DNA from 2 places in the Nocardioides sp. AN3 genome. Region 2 is predicted to be linked to the other one. Evidence: riboswitches for the same ligand, from Rfam matches in the RefSeq annotation. Region 2 holds a riboswitch; the other holds the start of a gene.
The links. A riboswitch is a leader RNA that binds a small molecule or an ion and turns the genes downstream of it on or off. The one in region 2 is predicted to bind cobalamin.

Region 1 (8,035 bases), on a different contig from region 2:
CGCTGCTCTGCGTCGTGGTCGCGAGCATCGGGATGACCCGTTCGGCACGTCAGCCCGTGCCGGTCCTGGACTGAGATTCACACAAAGGTCATCTTCCGGTGACGACAGATGTGCTCGAGGCGCCTAAGTTAGACACAGGTTCTTCCTCCCCACCTCGGAGCCGCTCATGACGTTGTCCCGGTTCTCCATGGTTCTGCTTCCGCGGACGCCGATGCCGCTCGCTGCGGCTGCGCGTCACTGGTCGACCTCGTCGCAGACGCGAGCTCGACGCAACGCCATGGTCGCCCTCACTTCGCTCGCCCAACGGCGCGCCGAGCGCGAGGACGCCGACGCCTACCTGGAGGCCGCGGTCCAGCGCCGCACCGACCTGCCCCTTCCTCAGCCTCGGTCCGCGGGGAGCTCGTGACCTGACGGGCTGGCTGTCTCGACACTCGCCGTCACGCTCGCCCGACGCGCGGCGCGGCGCAGCGGCGTGAGGACGGCGCCACCGAGCAGCAGGATCGCGACGGCCGTCGTGATCGCCCGCACGGTGTCATAGCTCGTGGTGGACGTGATGAGGGTGTACTTCACGAACACGACCAGGTTCTCCCCCAGGCTCGCCGCCGGGTCGAAGGCCAGCTGCTCGTGGTGGCCCGGGATCGCGACGCCCGCGAGCATGGGCCAGCCCTGCAGGTTGAGCAGCAGCCCGTAGAGGTAGGAGACGACGACGCCGTACGCCGCCAGCAGCGCCAGCTCCGCCCTGCCCCGCGCCGGCGGCAGCAGCCCCGCGCCCAGGCCGATCCAGGCGGAGCAGAGCATCTGGTAGGGCAGCCAGGGACCGACCCCCGCGGTGACCAGCGCGCTGACGAAGAGGCTGGTGCAGCCGAGCACGAAGCCGAACGCCGGACCGTAGACCCGTCCGGCCAGGATGATGAGGAAGAAGACCAGCTCGACACCGCCGGTCCCCGCCGAGACGCCCCGCAGGACCGCATCGATGGCGGTCAGCACCCCGAGGATCGCAAGGACCCGCGGGTCGAGGCCGCCCTCGGCGAGCTCGGCGAGCACCACCGCGACGACCACCGGCAGCAGCGCCAGGAAGACGAACGGCGGCTGGACCTGCGTGCTGCGCGGGTCGTGGAGCAGCAGCGGCCACACGAGGGTGATCAGCCCGACCACGCTCGCCACGCCGAGGATCAGCCCCGACCGGGCGGTCATCCGGATCACGAGGGTGACCTCCTCCCCGAGGCAGTGGAGGACGCAGCAGCGGAGGACGCGGCAGACGGCCCGGTGGAGGACGCACGAGCGGCTCCATCGGCGGCGCCATCCGCGGCCCCGTCCGCGGCGGACAGGGCAGCGACGACCTCGTCGACCCGCAGCCACGGCGGGCCGAGCACCTTCGTGACCTGAGGGGCGAACGACGGCGACTCAGCGACGACGCGGCGCACCGGCCCCGCTGAGACGACCTCACCCTCCGCCAGGACGACGACGTCGTCGGCGACCTGCGCGGTGAACTCCACGTCGTGGGTGGCGACCAGGACGGTCCTGCCGGCTGCGGCCTGGTCTCGCAGGAGGTGGGCGAGATGGCGCTTCGCGGCGTAGTCCAGTCCCCGCGTCGGCTCGTCCAGCAACAGCACCGGCGGATCGGCGGCCAGGACGAGGCTCAGTGCGAGGCCCAGCCGCTGCCCCTCGGAGAGGTCGCGCGGGTGGCGGTCGCCCGGGATGCCGGGCACGAGACGGTCGAGGATCGCCCTCGTCCGAGGTCCGCCAGCACGGCACTCGTCGTCGACGGACTCGAGGTAGAGCAGGTCGGCCGCCGTCTGCGGCAGCATCCCGACCATGGCGCGTCGATCAGCGTCGGCAATCCGGGCCGGGTCCGTCCCGCCGACCGTCACCATGCCGCCTGAGCGTCGCTGGCCCCCCTGGAGGGCCCAGAGCAACGTCGACTTGCCGGCTCCGTTGCGGCCCATCAGCGCGGTGACGGTGCCCGGAGCCAGGCTCAGCGACACACCGGCCAGCACCGCCCGCTCGCCGCGCTGGACGACGAGCTTCTCGACACGGGTCTCGATACGCTCGCTGGCGCTCTCTACTCGACCGGCGAGGATTGGACGCTCGCTGGCGCTCGCTACTCGACCTCCGGGATCGCTGGCGCTCGCTACTCGACCATCGGATGTTCCGCTGGTCGAGTAGCCGGAGCCGCCAGGCGAAGGCGTATCGAGACCCGACCGCTGCAGGCCCAACCCCCGAGCCCGGCGACGGGCCTCGCGGACGGTGAGCGGCAGCGGCGACCACCCGGCGGCGCGGCCGAGCTCGACGAGGGGAGGTACGACGGGCGAGTCGGCGAGCACCTCCGCCGGCTCCCCCACCTCGACGGACCCATCGCCGACCAGCAGCGCGATCCGGTCGGCGAACGGCACGACCCGCTCGAGCCGGTGCTCGGCCAGCAGCACGCTGACGCCGAGGTCGTGGACGAGCCGGGTGAGCGTGGCGAGCACGTCCTCGGCGGCGGTGGGGTCCAGCGCGCTGGTGGGCTCGTCGAGCACGAGGAGCCGGGGATGCATCGTGAGCACTGAGCCGATCGCGACCCTCTGCTGCTGTCCGCCGGACAGCGTGCGCAGGTCGCGGTCGCGCAGGTCGGCGATGCCGAGCAGGTCGAGGGTCTCCTCGACGCGGCGGCGCATGGTGGCCGGCGGCAGGCCGAGCTGCTCCATCCCGTAGGCCAGCTCCTCCTCGACGGTGTCGGTGACGAAGCCGGCGGCGGGGTCCTGGCCGACGTACCCGATGGAGGCCGCGCGCTCGCGCGGCGGCGTCCGAACGATGGAGGTGCCGTCGAGCAGGACGTCACCCGAGAGGGCACCGCCGCTGAAGCGCGGCACCAGCCCCGCCACGACGCCGAGCAGCGTCGACTTGCCCGATCCGGTCGGTCCGGAGATCACGAGGAGCTCGCCGTCGTCCACGGCCAGGTCCACGCCCGCCAGGACCGGCTGCGCCCGCTCGGGAAGGGTCACCGTGATGCCACGCAGCTCCAGCAGGGGCGGGTTCATGCGGCCACCTCGACCTCGCGAGCTGACGGGCGGGCCGGCGTACGGTCGACCGGGAGCCGGGGCGTCGGAGCCAACACAGCAGGCGCCAGGGCGACGAGCACGCCGACGAGCGCGGCGACGCTGACCTGCGGAGAGGCGCCGAGGTCGGGGTTGGTGATGGCGTACTGGTGCTGGGCGACCCACGAGCCCACGCCGCCGACGACGATGCCGGTCAGCGCGACTGCGGTCTCCGGCCAGCGCCACGGGTCGGGCCGGTAGGTCGTGCGCCCCACGCGCCGTCCCGCGGACGCCATGCCGGCGACGCAGACCCCCACGCCCACGGCCAGCACCACGGCGCCCCGGCTGACCGGCCCCCACGAGCCGCCGAGGAAGGTCTGGTCGAGGAGGGCGTACGCGCCGATGCACACCCCGATGAGGCCGATGATCATGAGGGAGCCCGTGAGACGGCGCTGTGCCGCGGTGGCGTCACCCGCGCGGCCGTAGCCGCGCGTGTCCATGCCCGCAGCGAGGGTGAGCGAGCGCTCCAGGGCGTCCTCGAGCACGGGGACGACGAAGCGGCGCAGACGGCGCACGCCGCGCGACCGCTCACCGACCTCGGCGCGCAGGCGCTGAGCACGGCGGACCCGCTGGACACTCTCGGCCAGCTGCGGCAGGACGCTGACGGCGACGACGACGGCGGTGCCCACCTCGTAGAGCGCGGCCGGCATGCTGCGCAGGAGCCGCTTGGGGTTGGCGAGGGAGTTGGCCGCGCCGACGCAGATGACGATCGTCGCGAGCCGGAGCCCGTCGTAGAGGCCAGCGAGGACCGACTCCCGCGTCACCGGCCCCAGGAGCGTGATGCCGAGGACCCAACCCGGCAGCGGGATCTGCGGGAGGTGCACGATCACGGTGCCGCCGACCGCCCCACCCAGCAGGATCCGGAAGACCACGCGGATGGCGACGATGACCGCCCCGGCGATGAGGTAGATCCGGAACGAGCCGGCCCACGGCTGGTCGGAGCGCCTGGCGCTGACCACCACCGCTGCGGCGCCGATCAGCATCAGCAGCAGCCAGGGGTTGGTGGTCTGGGAGGCGTACGCCGCCAGCCCGATCGCCCACAGCCACCAAGCGACCGGGTGCAGATCGCGGGCGATCCTCGTCATCGGGCGGTCATCACAGGGTCATCGCAGAGTCATCGCCGGCTCATCGCGCCCGTCTGGCCCAGGCGATCCCACCGGCCGCGGCCGCCAGCACCGCGATGAGCACGGGCGGGACCCAACCGGGCATGCCACCACTGCTCTCGCTCGACGCCGGCGTGATGGCCGCCTCCGTCGTCGGGCTCATCGATGCGCTCGGGGTCGGGTCGGCGCTCGTCGTCGCGACCGCGATGGCCGAGCTCGATGCGGGTGACGGCGACGACTTCGGCCCGGGCTTGCGCGATGGGCTGGCCGACGGCGCGGTCGTCGTCGCACTCGCGCTCGGGGTCGTGGGGCCCTTCGGTGCGACGCTGCTGGTCGCGCGGGTGGCTGGCGCCTTCGAGGGCCGTGGCGTGCGGGTGTTGCTCGGCTTCGGCTTCGGCGCGGTCGAGGCCGATCGCGTCGGGGTCGAGCATGAGCCGGTCTGACCGGGCTTGCGCGGCGTGCCGCTGCACTGCCAGGCGAGCGCGACGGAGTCGCCGGCGCCGACGGCCTGCGAGTAGACGCCCTGTGAGGCGTAGACCCAGCCCTTGCCGTTGTCGACGAAGAAGCCCCAATAGGACGTCGTCGTGAAGCAGCTGCCCTGCGACGGCTTGCCGTTGACCTTGCAGACGACCCCCGGCTGTCCGGTCAGCCGACCGAGGGAGACGCCGGCGCTGGTGAACGCCTTGTCGGCGGTCGATCCGGTGCCGCACCCGGCCGCCGTGCCGCCACCGAGCGCGCCGTAGTCGACGACGACGCTGACCTGCTCCGCCGAGCACGACGCTGCCTGAGCCGGTGCGGAGGGCAATGCCAGCGTGGCCGCCGCGGTGATCATCACCGCGGCGACCAGCTTGGCCATCGTGCTCAGCGGGGCCATCGTCAGCAGCCGCGGAGGAAGCGCAGCGCCGGGCCGGCCTGCGCCGTGGCGCGACGCCACTGGTCCTGGGACGTGGTGGTGATCCCGGCGGCTCGAGCGGCGGCGAGGGCGGTGGCGTCGTACGCGATCGCGCCGTGCTCGTGCGCGAGCTTGTCCGTGGCGTTCTTGCTCGTCACCTGCAGGCGCTTGACCCAGGAGGCCGCCTTGCGGGCCTGCTTGCAGGCGCCGACCTCACCGAGAGCCCAGCCGGCAAGCCCGGTGCTGTTCGCGTTGGGGGTGGCCGTCGTCGGGCCACCGATGAAGGACCCGTCGTGGCGCTGGTGACGCTTGAGCCAACGCGTGGCCTTCGCGATCGAGGCCCGGACCCCGGCCGAGGGGTGCTTGATGCTGTGCAGGCTCAGCAGGGCCAGCGAGGTGGTGTCGGGGTCGGGCGCACTGCCGACGACGTCTCCGGGGACGCACTTCTGCGACGAGGACGAGGCGGCCGAGAAGGTGAGCCGGAAGTAGCCCGCCGAGCACTGCTGGGCGAGCAGGAACCGCACGACGATGCGCGCTCGCGGCGAGCCGGCGTCGGAGAGTGCCCGTGCCGCGAGCGCCTGCCCGACGGTGTTGGCGTAGTCTGCCGAACCCGCGTCATGGATCCGCCCCTTGGCCGGGCCGGACGTGATGACCCGAGCGTTCAGACGCTTGATCAGGTTGACGCCCCCGAACGAACGAGGGTTGCCGCCCAGCGTCTTGGCCGTGACCGCCGCCTTGGCGACGGACCCCGCGAACACGTCGCTGCTGGCGCCGTAGTCGACGCCCGTCGTCCAGCTGTTCACGTGCGCGGCGAGCGTCCGCCGCGTCTTCGTGAGCGCCTTCTTGTGACCACCGATGGCCTTGAGCGCGACAGCCGTGTCGGCCGTGAGCCCGTAGTCGTCGAAGTCGTACTGGCTGTTGTGCACGACGCCGGTCGAGATCTGTCGAGCAAGCCAGGAGCCGGCCTGCGCGGAGGGCGTCGCCGCCATCGAAGGCGAGGAGAGAGCCGGGATCATGAGCAGTCCACCGGTGAGGGCGGCGGCTGATCGGAGGAGGAGTCGCATGGTTTCCTTCCCGCTGCACCAGCGGGAGGGCCTCGCGAGCACACCCGCTGTTGTCCGCGACAGCGTGGTTGTCAGGACGCGTCGCGGCGGGTGGTCCGACTCGCCCCTGGGCAGGGGCACACGGTTGCGGGTCAGTGCCGGACTCTCACCGGCTTCCCCCACGCGCGGGCGTGATGAATGTGGAGATGTAGCGGCCGAAGCCTAACCCCGCAGTCAGTCCCAGACCCAACCCGCCCTCTCAGCCCTTGGCCTCGCGGGGATCGCGGGGATCGCGGACGGACACGGCCGGCGTGCCCTCGTCGCGCAGCTCGAAGAGCTCCGTCGCGGCCAGCAGCTTCGTCAGCGTCGCGTAGCCGTAGTTGCGCCAGTCGAGCGAGGACTGGTTGCGGATCTTCTGGCCGACCTTCGACACCGCCGCCCACCCGTCCTCCTCGGCGGCTCCGCGGATGGCGCTGCGCAGCAGCCGGACGAGGCCGGAGTTGCCCTTGAGGTCGCCGCTGGGGACCCTGGCGCGCCCGTCGGAGGTCGGTTCGGCGTCGGCGCTCCGGTTCTCGTCGGCGTCCACCTCGGACTCGTCCTCACCGAGCCGGTCGACCACGGTGAACCGGGTGCAGGCGCTCTGGAACGGCGCCGGCGTGTTCGCGCGGCCGTAGCCGTAGACGGCGCGGCCCTTCTCTCGCAGGTAGTGGACGAGCGGGGTGAAGTCGGAGTCGCTCGACATGATCGCGAAGGCGTCCGGTGAGGCCGCGTGGAGCAGCTCGACCGCGTCGATGGCCAGCGCCATGTCGGAGGCGTTCTTGTGGGTGGTCAGGTCGAACTGCTGCATCGGACGGATCGCGGCCCCGTGCAGCTCCTCCACCCACCGCTTCAGGTTGGGCTTGGTCCAGTTGCCGTACGCACGGCGGATGTTGCACTCGCCGTACTCGGCGAGGTCGTTGAGGATCGAGTCGATCTTCGAGGCATCCGCGTTGTCCGCGTCGATGAGCAACGCGATCCTGAACGGCTCCGCCACGTCAGGAGAGCTTCTCGAGGATCAGCTCGCGCACCCGGCCGGCGTCGGCCTGGCCACGCATCTCCTTCATGACCGCACCGATGAGCGCACCTGCTGCGGCGACCTTGCCGTCCCGGATCTTGTCCGCGACATCGGGGTTGGCGGCGATGGCGTTGTCGACCGCGGCCGACAGGGCGCCGTCGTCGGAGACCACGGCGAGCCCGCGGGCGGCGACGATTTCGGCGGGCGAGCCCTCGCCGGCGTACAGGCCCTCGAAGACCTGGCGCGCCAGCTTGTCGTTGACCGTGCCGGCCTCGACGAGCTTCTGCACCTCGGCGACCTGCGCCGGCGTCACCCCGACGTCGGTCAGCTCGACGCCCACGTCGTTGGCACGGCGGGCGAGCTCGGAGAGCCACCACTTGCGGGCGGCCTGTGGCGCCGCTCCGGCGGCGACGGTCTCCTCGATGAGCGCGAGCGCTCCGGCCGCGGCCGCGTCGCGCATCTCCAGGTCGGAGAAGCCCCACTCGGTCTGCAGCCGGGCCCGGCGCTCGGCCGGCGGCTCGGGCAGCGTGCCGCGCAGCTCCTCGACCCACTCGCGCGACGGTGCGATCGGCACCAGGTCGGGCTCGGGGAAGTAGCGGTAGTCCTCCGCATCCGACTTCTCGCGGCCGGGCGACGTCGTGCCGGTGTCCTCGTGGAAGTGGCGGGTCTCTTGCAGCACCTTCCGGCCATCGAGGAGTACGCCGGCGTGGCGGCTCATCTCGAAGCGGACCGCCCGCTCGACCGAGCGCAGCGAGTTGACGTTCTTCGTCTCGGTGCGGGTGCCGAGCACCTCGGAGCCCTTCGGCGCCAGCGACAGGTTCACGTCGCAGCGCATCGAGCCCTGCTCCATCCGGGCGTCCGAGACC
Region 2 (8,035 bases):
CTCCGCGGCCTGCGGCGCTGGTCGGCTGCCCCGTGGGCTTCATCGGCGCCGCCGAGTCGAAGCAGGCCCTCATCGACTTCTCTTCCGAGCACGGCATCGACCTGCCCTACGTGACCGTCCGCGGCCGCCGCGGCGGGTCGGCGATGACGTCCTCCGCACTCAATGCGCTCGCCCAGGAGACCGAATGAGCACCACGCACGCGACCGGCGGCACCGGCCGCTTCCACGGGGTCGGCGTCGGGCCGGGCGACCCCGAGCTGATCACGCTGAAGGCGGCCCGCCTCATCGCCGACGCAGACGTGGTCGCCTACCACGCCGGCGTCGGCAAGGAGTCCCACGCGCGGCGCATCGCTGCCGGGGTCCTTCCCACGGGCGTCATCGAGGAGCAGCTGACCTACCCCGTCACGACCGGTGCGACCGAGCACCCGGGCGGGTACGCCGGCGCCCTCGCCGACTTCTACGAGGAGTCGGCCGCCCGGCTCGCCGCGCATCTGGACGCCGGTCGCGACGTCGTACTGCTCGCCGAAGGGGACCCGCTCTTCTACGGGTCCTACATGTACATGCACGACCGGCTCTCCGAGCGCTACCCGACCGAGATCGTGCCCGGAGTGCCCGCGTTCGTGGCGGCGACCGCCGTCGCGGCGAGTCCGCTCGTGCGGCAGACCGACGTGCTGACCGTGCTGCCCGGGACGATGCCCGAGCCGGAGCTCGCCCGACGGCTGGCCGACACGGACGCCGCGGTCATCATGAAGCTCGGCCGGACCTTCCCTGCCGTCCGTCGTGCACTGGAGGCATCGGGCCGGCTCGACCACGCGCTCTACGTCGAGCGGGCCTCGATGGCCGAGCAGCGCTGGCTGCCGGTCGCCGAGGTCGACGCCGACTCGGTGCCCTACTTCTCGCTCATCGTCGTCACCGGCGACTCGCTGAACGGCCGCCGGTCGCGGGAGGGCGCCGGGGGTCTCGATACGCCCTCGCCCAAGGGCTCGGGCTACTCGACCAGCGATTCCGTTGGTCGAGTAGCGAGCGCCAGCGATCCCTTTGGTCGAGTAGCGAGCGCCAGCGAGCGTATCGAGACCCCTCCCGCCGAGCTGCTCGTCGTCGGGCTCGGCCCGGGGCCGGAGGGCTGGCTGACGCCGGAGGCGTCGGCGGCGTTGGCCGAGGTCGACCACGTCGTCGGCTATGCGCCCTACGTCGCGCGGGTGCCCCAGCGGGTCGGTCTGGTGCGGCATGCGTCGGGCAACACCGTCGAGGTCGACCGGGCCCGGCACGCGCTCGAGCTGGCCAAGGCGGGGGAGCGGGTCGCGGTGGTCTCCGGCGGTGACGCAGGGGTCTTCGGCATGGCGGCGGCGGTGTATGAGGCGGCCGAGGATCCGGCGTACCACGGCGTCCCGATCCGCGTCCTGCCGGGCGTCAGCGCCGTCCAGGCGGTCGCGGCCCGCGCGGGCGCGCCCATCGGGGCGGACTTCGCCGTGATGTCGCTCTCCGACCGGCTCAAGCCGTGGACGGTCGTGGACCGGCGGCTGCGCGCGGTGGCGGAGGCCGACCTGGTGCTGGCGATCTACAACCCGGCCTCGCGATCGCGCACCGATCAGATCGCAACCGCACGCGACGTCCTCCTCGAGCATCGCAAGCCCGACACCGTGGTCATCGTCGGCCGCGACGTCGGCCGGGCGGAGGAGTCGCTGACGGTGACCACGCTGGCCGAGCTGGACCCGGCGACCATCGACATGAAGTGTCTCCTCATCGTGGGCGCCGAGGGCACCCGGGTGAGCCGCGCGGGCGTGTGGACGCCGAGGTACGTCCGGTGAGGGCTCCTCAGGTGGTGCACTTCGTCGGCGCCGGTCCCGGCGCGGCCGACCTGCTCACCGTCCGCGCGACGCGCCTCCTCGCTGCGGCGGAGCTCGTGCTCTTCCCGGGCACCTATCTCGATCCCGAGGTCCTCGCTCTGGTCGGGCCGTCGGCCGAGCTGGTGGACACCCAGGACCTGGACCTCGACGAGATCACCGGCCGGTTGGTCGAGGCGCACCGGGCACGCCGTGACATCGTCCGGCTCGTGTCGGGAGATCCGTCGGTCTACTCGGCGCTCACGGAGCAGACCCGGCGGCTCGACGCGGCCGGGGTGCCGTGGGACGTCACCCCGGGGGTGCCGGCGTACGCCGCGGCGGCCGCCCTCGTCGGCCGCGAGCTGACGGTCCCGCTGCTCGCCCAGTCGGTGGTGCTGACCCGCGCGCAGGCGCGGTCCACGGCGATGCCGCAGACCGAGTCCCTCGCCGCGTTCGCCGCGACCCGGGCCACCCTCGTGCTGCATCTGGCCATCACCCGGATCCGCGGTCTGATGGGGGAGATCGAGCCCGACTACGGCCCCGACTGCCCGGCGGTCGTCGTCCACCGCGCGAGCCAGCCCGACGAGCTGGTCCTGTCGGGGACGGTGTCCACGATCGCGGATGCGGTCGAGCAGGCCGGGTTGCGGCAGGCGGCGGTGATCCTCGTCGGCCGTGCCCTCGAGCCGGGGGTCGCCGAGGGTGGGGAGTCGTTTCTGTACGACGCCGCGCGCGACCGCGCGCCCAAGGTGAAGCGGTGATCGGGCGGTGACGTCCGGGGTCAGGGATCTCTACGACGTCATCAACCGACGCCGCGACACCCGACGGGAGTTCACCGGCGAGCCTGTCGCCGACGACGTGCTCGAGCGGGTCCTCTCGGCGGCGCACTGTGCGCCGAGCGTCGGGATGAGCCAGCCGTGGGACTTCGTCCTGGTGCGCGACCCGGTCACGCTGCGGGCGTTCCACGACCATGTGGCCGAGGAGCGCGCCGCGTTCGCCGCGTCGCTGACGGGGGAGCGAGCGGCGGCGTTCGAGCGCATCAAGGTCGAGGGGATCCTCGAGTCGGGCCTGGGGATCGTCGTCGGCTACGACCCGACGCGCGGCGGCCCGCAGGTGCTCGGGCGGCATGCGATCGCGGACGCCGGACTCTACTCGGTCGTGTGTGCCATCCAGAACCTCTGGCTGGCGGCGACAGCGGAGGACCTCGGTGTGGGGTGGGTGAGCTTCTACCGCGAGGAGCACCTCGCGGGACTGGTGTGTCTGCCCCACCATGTGCGTCCGGTCGCCTGGCTGTGCGTCGGCACCGTCAGCCACCTGCCCGACGTGCCGGACCTCGAGCGGTTCGGCTGGCGACACCGGTCGCCGTTGGCGGGGTTCGTGCACCAGGAGCGGTACGGCGCCCTCACCGCGTCAGACTCCACTGGGTGACGGTGCGGGCCGGCGTCCAGCCGGTGAACGAGCCGATCGGGGCGGTCGTCTCGACCGCCAGGCGGGTCAGCTCGCCGCCGTGCTCGCCGTAGGCGGTCGCCAGGAGCTGCTCGGTCTCGAGCGTGACGCCGTGGACCACGAGTCGTCCGCCTGGAACCAGTGCGGTGAGGCAGGCGTCCAGCACACCGGGGATCGTCGCGCCGCCGCCGATGAAGACGGCGTCGGGCAACCGCTGCTGCGCCAGGGCGTCCGGTGCCCGGCCGGTCACCACCTCGAGACCGGGCACGCCCAACGCCGCAGCGTTGCGGCCGATCCGCGCGGCCCGCTCGGGACTGGCCTCGACCGCCGTGGCCGTGCAGGTCGGATGTGCCCGCATCCACTCGATCCCGACGGATCCGGCTCCGGCGCCGACGTCCCACAGGTGCTCGCCGGGGGTCGGTGCGAGTCGGGCGAGCGCCGAGGCCCGCAGGTCTCGCTTGGTGAGCTGTCCGTCGCTCTCGAACGCGTCGTCCGGGAGCCCGGCCACCCAGCCGCCGCGGTGAGGCCCGGCGCAGGCGATCGCGATGACGTTCAACGCGGGCACGTCGTCGGGCGGGGTGGTCACCCAGTCCTCCGCTGACGCCTCGCGACGCCACTCGTCGGGGACTCCCAGGTCGCCGAGGACGGTCATCCGCGAGGCGGCGTACCCCGCCCCGACCAGGAGCCCGGCCACGGTCGGGGGCGTGCTCGCATCCGAGCTGAGCACCAGCACCCGATGGCCCGGCGCGAGCTGACGCAGCAGGGCGTGGGGGTCGCGTCCGACCACCGTGACGACGGTCGTGGTCTCAGCCGGCCAGCCCATCCGTGCCCGGGCGAGCGCGACCGACGAGACGGCAGGCTCGATGCGGACCGCGTCCGGGCCGAGGAGGTCGAGGAGCGTCGTGCCGATGCCCGACACCAGCGGGTCGCCCGACGCCAGCGCCACCACGTCCTGCCCGTCGAGCTCGGCGAGCAGCCGCGGAAGGCCGGCGCGCAGGGGAGTGGGCCAGGGCACGCGGCGCTGGCCCGGCACGTCGGGGAGCAGCGCGAGATGGCGGGCGCCGCCGAGGACGAGGGTCGCGTCGCGGACGAGCGTGCGATGACGCTCCGGGACGCCCGTCCAGCCGTCCGCGCCGATGCCCACCACGATGATCACGCGGGCAGACGCTACCGGCCGGGGTCGCGGACCTCGGCGGGTGTGGCAGACTGCCGCCCAGGCACGAGGTGCCCCAACGACCCAGCCATCGGAGACGGTGGGGACGGCCGGCGGGGAGAATCTGGGAAGCCGGTGAGAATCCGGCACAGGCCCGCTGCGGTGAATCAGGCCTCTCGCACGAGAGGACCTGACAAGTCCGAAGACCGGCCCCGCGCCCGACCAACCACGTTGGCGAATCGAGCGGGAGCCTCACATGCCATTGCACTATCCCTTCTCCGCGGTCCTCGGCTGCGAGGCGGAGCACCTCGACGACATGGGCCTCGCCCTCGTCCTGACCACCATCGCGCCCGAGATCGGCGGCGTGCTGATCCGCGGCGAGAAGGGAACGGCGAAGTCCACGACCGTACGAGCGCTGGCGGCGGTGCTGCCGCCCATCGACGTCTACGCCGCCGACCGCTTCTCGATCGACCCGACCGACCCGTCGACCCTCTCCCCGGACGGGCCGTTCGCTGCCGACGCCGAGGTGGTCAGCCGGCCCGTGCGGCTGGTCGAGCTGCCCGTCGGTGCCACCGAGGACCGCGTCCTCGGGTCGCTGCACCTCGAGCGGGCGCTGTCGAAGGGCGCCGTCGAGTACGAGCCAGGGCTCCTCGCCCGCGCGCACCGCGGCGTTCTCTACGTCGACGAGGTGAACCTCCTCCACGACCACCTCGTCGACGTGCTCCTCGACGCGGCCGCGATGGGCCGCGCCACCGTCGAGCGTGACGGCGTCTCGGTGACGCACCCGGCACGGTTCGTGCTGATCGGCACGATGAACCCCGAGGAGGGCGAGCTTCGCCCGCAGCTGCTCGACCGGTTCGGGCTCACGGTCGAGGTGGCGGCCCCGCGTGACCCGGCGCTGCGGGTCGAGGTGGTGCGCCGGAGGCTGGCGTACGACGCCGACCCCGCCGCCTTCGCGGCCCGCTTCCGCGACTCCGACGCGCTGCTCACCTCGCGCATCGAGGCGGCTCGGGAGAGGCTGGCGAAGGTGCGGCTCGGGGAGCCGGCGCTGCTCAAGATCGCCGAGATCTGCGCCGCCTTCGAGGTCGACGGTCTGCGTGCGGACATCGTCACCGCCCGCGCTGCGCTCGCCCATGCCGCGTGGTCGGGTCGCGACGAGGTGACCCGCGCCGACGTCCGCCGCGCGGCGCTCCTCGCGTTGCCGCACCGGCGCCGGCGCAACCCGTTCGATGCGCCCGGACTCGACGAGTCTCTCCTCGATCGGATCCTCGGCGACGAGGAGCTCCCCCCGGAGCCGCCCGAGCCACCGGGGGGCGGGACGTCCGACGATGTGGCTGCCGGGGCGACCGACTCGCATGACGTGCCGGGGGACGGCGGCGGGGACGGCGGCGGGACGTCAGACGATGTGGCTGCCGAGGCGACCGACTCGCATGACGTCCTGGGGGAAGCCGGCGGGACGTCAGACGATGTGGCTGCTGAGGCGACCGACTCGCATGACCTCCGGCGGGTGGGGGCGGGGACGCCGTTCCGGCCGCGGCTTCTCACCGTCACCGGACTCGGGGACGGCGAGGCGGGCCGACGCAGCCGCGCCCTCGCCTCGACCGGACGACGTGTCGGCGCGCGGCGGGCGGACGGTCCGACGGGGTCACTCGATCTCGTCGAGACGCTCCTCGCTGCCGCGGGGAAGCAGGCGGCGCGCCGAGCAACGGCGAGCCCCGCAGGCGACACAGCGGGCGACACGGCAGGCGACTCACGACGAGTCGAGCTCCGACCCGAGGACCTGCGGGTCGCCGTACGCGAGGGCCGCGAGGCCAACCTCATCCTCTTCTGCGTCGACGCGTCGGGCTCGATGGCGGCGCGCAAGCGGATGACCCAGGTGAAGACGGCGATCCTCTCGCTGCTGCTGGACGCCTACCGCCGACGCGACAAGGTCGGCCTGGTGACGTTCCGCAGGGACGGCGCCGAGGTGGCGCTCCCGCCGACCCGGTCGGTCGACATCGCCGCGACGCGCCTCGAGGAGCTTCCTGCCGGCGGCCGCACGCCACTCGCCGAAGGACTGCTCGAGGCCGCCCGCGTCATCACCCGCGAGCGCCTGCGCGACCCGCGCCTGCGCCCGCTCCTCGTCCTCGTCACCGACGGCCGCGCCACCGGCGGCACCGGCGCCGTCGCCCGCTCGCTCCAGGCGGCCGACCACCTCGCGGGCCTCGGTGTGGCGACCGTCGTCGTCGACAGCGAGATCGGCCCGCTTCGCCTGGGTCTCGCCGCCGAGCTCGCCGGCCGGCTCCGCGCCGAGCACGTTCCGGTCACCGAGGTGAGCGCCGAGGCGCTCACCACGACCGTCCGAAGCCGAGGAGCAGCCTGATGCCGCAGGGACAGCCGACCGCCGTGCCCGACGACGGCCTCACCACCCGGCAGCGCCGCAACCGGCCGTTGCTGGCGGTCCACACCGGCGACGGCAAGGGCAAGTCGACCGCCGCCTTCGGCCTCGCGCTGCGCGGCTGGAACCAGGGATGGCGGATCGGGGTCTTCCAGTTCGTCAAGTCCGCCAAGTGGCGCATCGGCGAGCAGACCGTCCTCGAGCGGCTCGGCCGCCTTCACGAGGAGACCGGCGACGGCGGTCCGGTCGAGTGGCACAAGATGGGCTCCGGCTGGTCCTGGACCCGCAAGCAGGGCGACGCCGAGGACCACGAGACCGCTGCCGTCGAGGGTTGGCAGGAGATCAAGCGCCGGCTGGCCGACGAAACCCACGACCTGCTGGTCCTGGACGAGTTCACCTATCCGATGAAGTGGGGCTGGGTCGACGTCGACGACGTCGTCGACACCCTCAGCACCCGCCCCGGTCACCAGCACGTGGTGATCACGGGACGGTACGCCGACCCGCGGCTCGTCGCCGCCGCCGACCTGGTCACCGAGATGACCAAGGTCAAGCACCCCATGGACGCCGGCCAGAAGGGTCAGAGGGGCATCGAATGGTGAGCCCGGCGTGGTGAGCCTGCCGCGCCTCGTCGTCGCGGCGCCGTCGACCGGCCAGGGCAAGACGACCGTCGCCACGGGGCTCATGGCGGCCCTGCGGGCAGACGGCCCCCACGGGAGGGGCCTGAGCGTGAGTGGCCACAAGGCGGGTCCGGACTACATCGACCCGGGCTATCACGCCCTGGCGACGGGTCGGCCGGGGCGCAACCTCGACCCGCACCTCGTCGGCGAGGAGCTCGTCGTCCCGCTGCTCCTGCACGGCGCGGCCGGCGCGGACATCGCGGTCGTGGAGGGCGTGATGGGGCTGTACGACGGCCGCCTCGAATCCGACGGCTTCGCCTCGACGGCGCACGTCGCGACCCTCACGAGCTCCCCGGTCGTGCTCGTCCTCGACGTCGCGCGCCTGTCCCGCTCGGCCGGCGCCATCGTCGCGGGGATGGCCGCCTTCGACCCCGACGTACGCCTCGCCGGCGTCATCCTCAACCGCGCGCGACCCGGCCGCAACCTCGACGAGATCCGCAGCGCTGTCGAGCGTGCGGGCGTCGCGGTGCTCGGCGCCATCCCGCCCGACGACCGCCTCGCCACACCGTCGCGGCACCTCGGCCTGGTGCCGGCGGCCGAGCGCGACGGCTCGGCCTCGATGG

Region 1: it holds a riboswitch for cobalamin, as region 2 does, so the genes downstream of both, ACYQ1K_RS10475 (hypothetical protein) here and ACYQ1K_RS16175 (VWA domain-containing protein) in region 2, are expected to answer to the same signal.

What each region holds. Positions count from the first base shown of each region.
Region 1 is NZ_BAAIGC010000007.1:80,962-88,996, reverse strand. Features, by position in the region: gene ACYQ1K_RS10505 (EamA family transporter) at 1-74, shown strand, start outside; gene ACYQ1K_RS10500 (hypothetical protein) at 167-406, shown strand; gene ACYQ1K_RS10495 (ECF transporter S component) at 379-1,194, opposite strand; gene ACYQ1K_RS10490 (ABC transporter ATP-binding protein) at 1,200-3,020, opposite strand; gene ACYQ1K_RS10485 (energy-coupling factor transporter transmembrane component T family protein) at 3,017-4,162, opposite strand; gene ACYQ1K_RS10480 (hypothetical protein) at 4,203-5,054, opposite strand; gene ACYQ1K_RS10475 (hypothetical protein) at 5,057-6,136, opposite strand; cobalamin riboswitch at 6,205-6,350, opposite strand; gene ACYQ1K_RS10470 (NYN domain-containing protein) at 6,375-7,148, opposite strand; gene gatB (Asp-tRNA(Asn)/Glu-tRNA(Gln) amidotransferase subunit GatB) at 7,150-8,035, opposite strand, start outside.
Region 2 is NZ_BAAIGC010000014.1:38,041-46,075, reverse strand. Features, by position in the region: gene ACYQ1K_RS16200 (precorrin-8X methylmutase) at 1-188, shown strand, start outside; gene ACYQ1K_RS16195 (precorrin-2 C(20)-methyltransferase) at 185-1,807, shown strand; gene ACYQ1K_RS16190 (cobalt-precorrin-4/precorrin-4 C(11)-methyltransferase) at 1,804-2,580, shown strand; gene bluB (5,6-dimethylbenzimidazole synthase) at 2,588-3,247, shown strand; gene cbiE (precorrin-6y C5,15-methyltransferase (decarboxylating) subunit CbiE) at 3,222-4,421, opposite strand; cobalamin riboswitch at 4,505-4,647, shown strand; gene ACYQ1K_RS16175 (VWA domain-containing protein) at 4,675-6,780, shown strand; gene cobO (cob(I)yrinic acid a,c-diamide adenosyltransferase) at 6,780-7,394, shown strand; gene cobBC (bifunctional hydrogenobyrinic acid a,c-diamide synthase/histidinol phosphate aminotransferase CobBC) at 7,405-8,035, shown strand, end outside.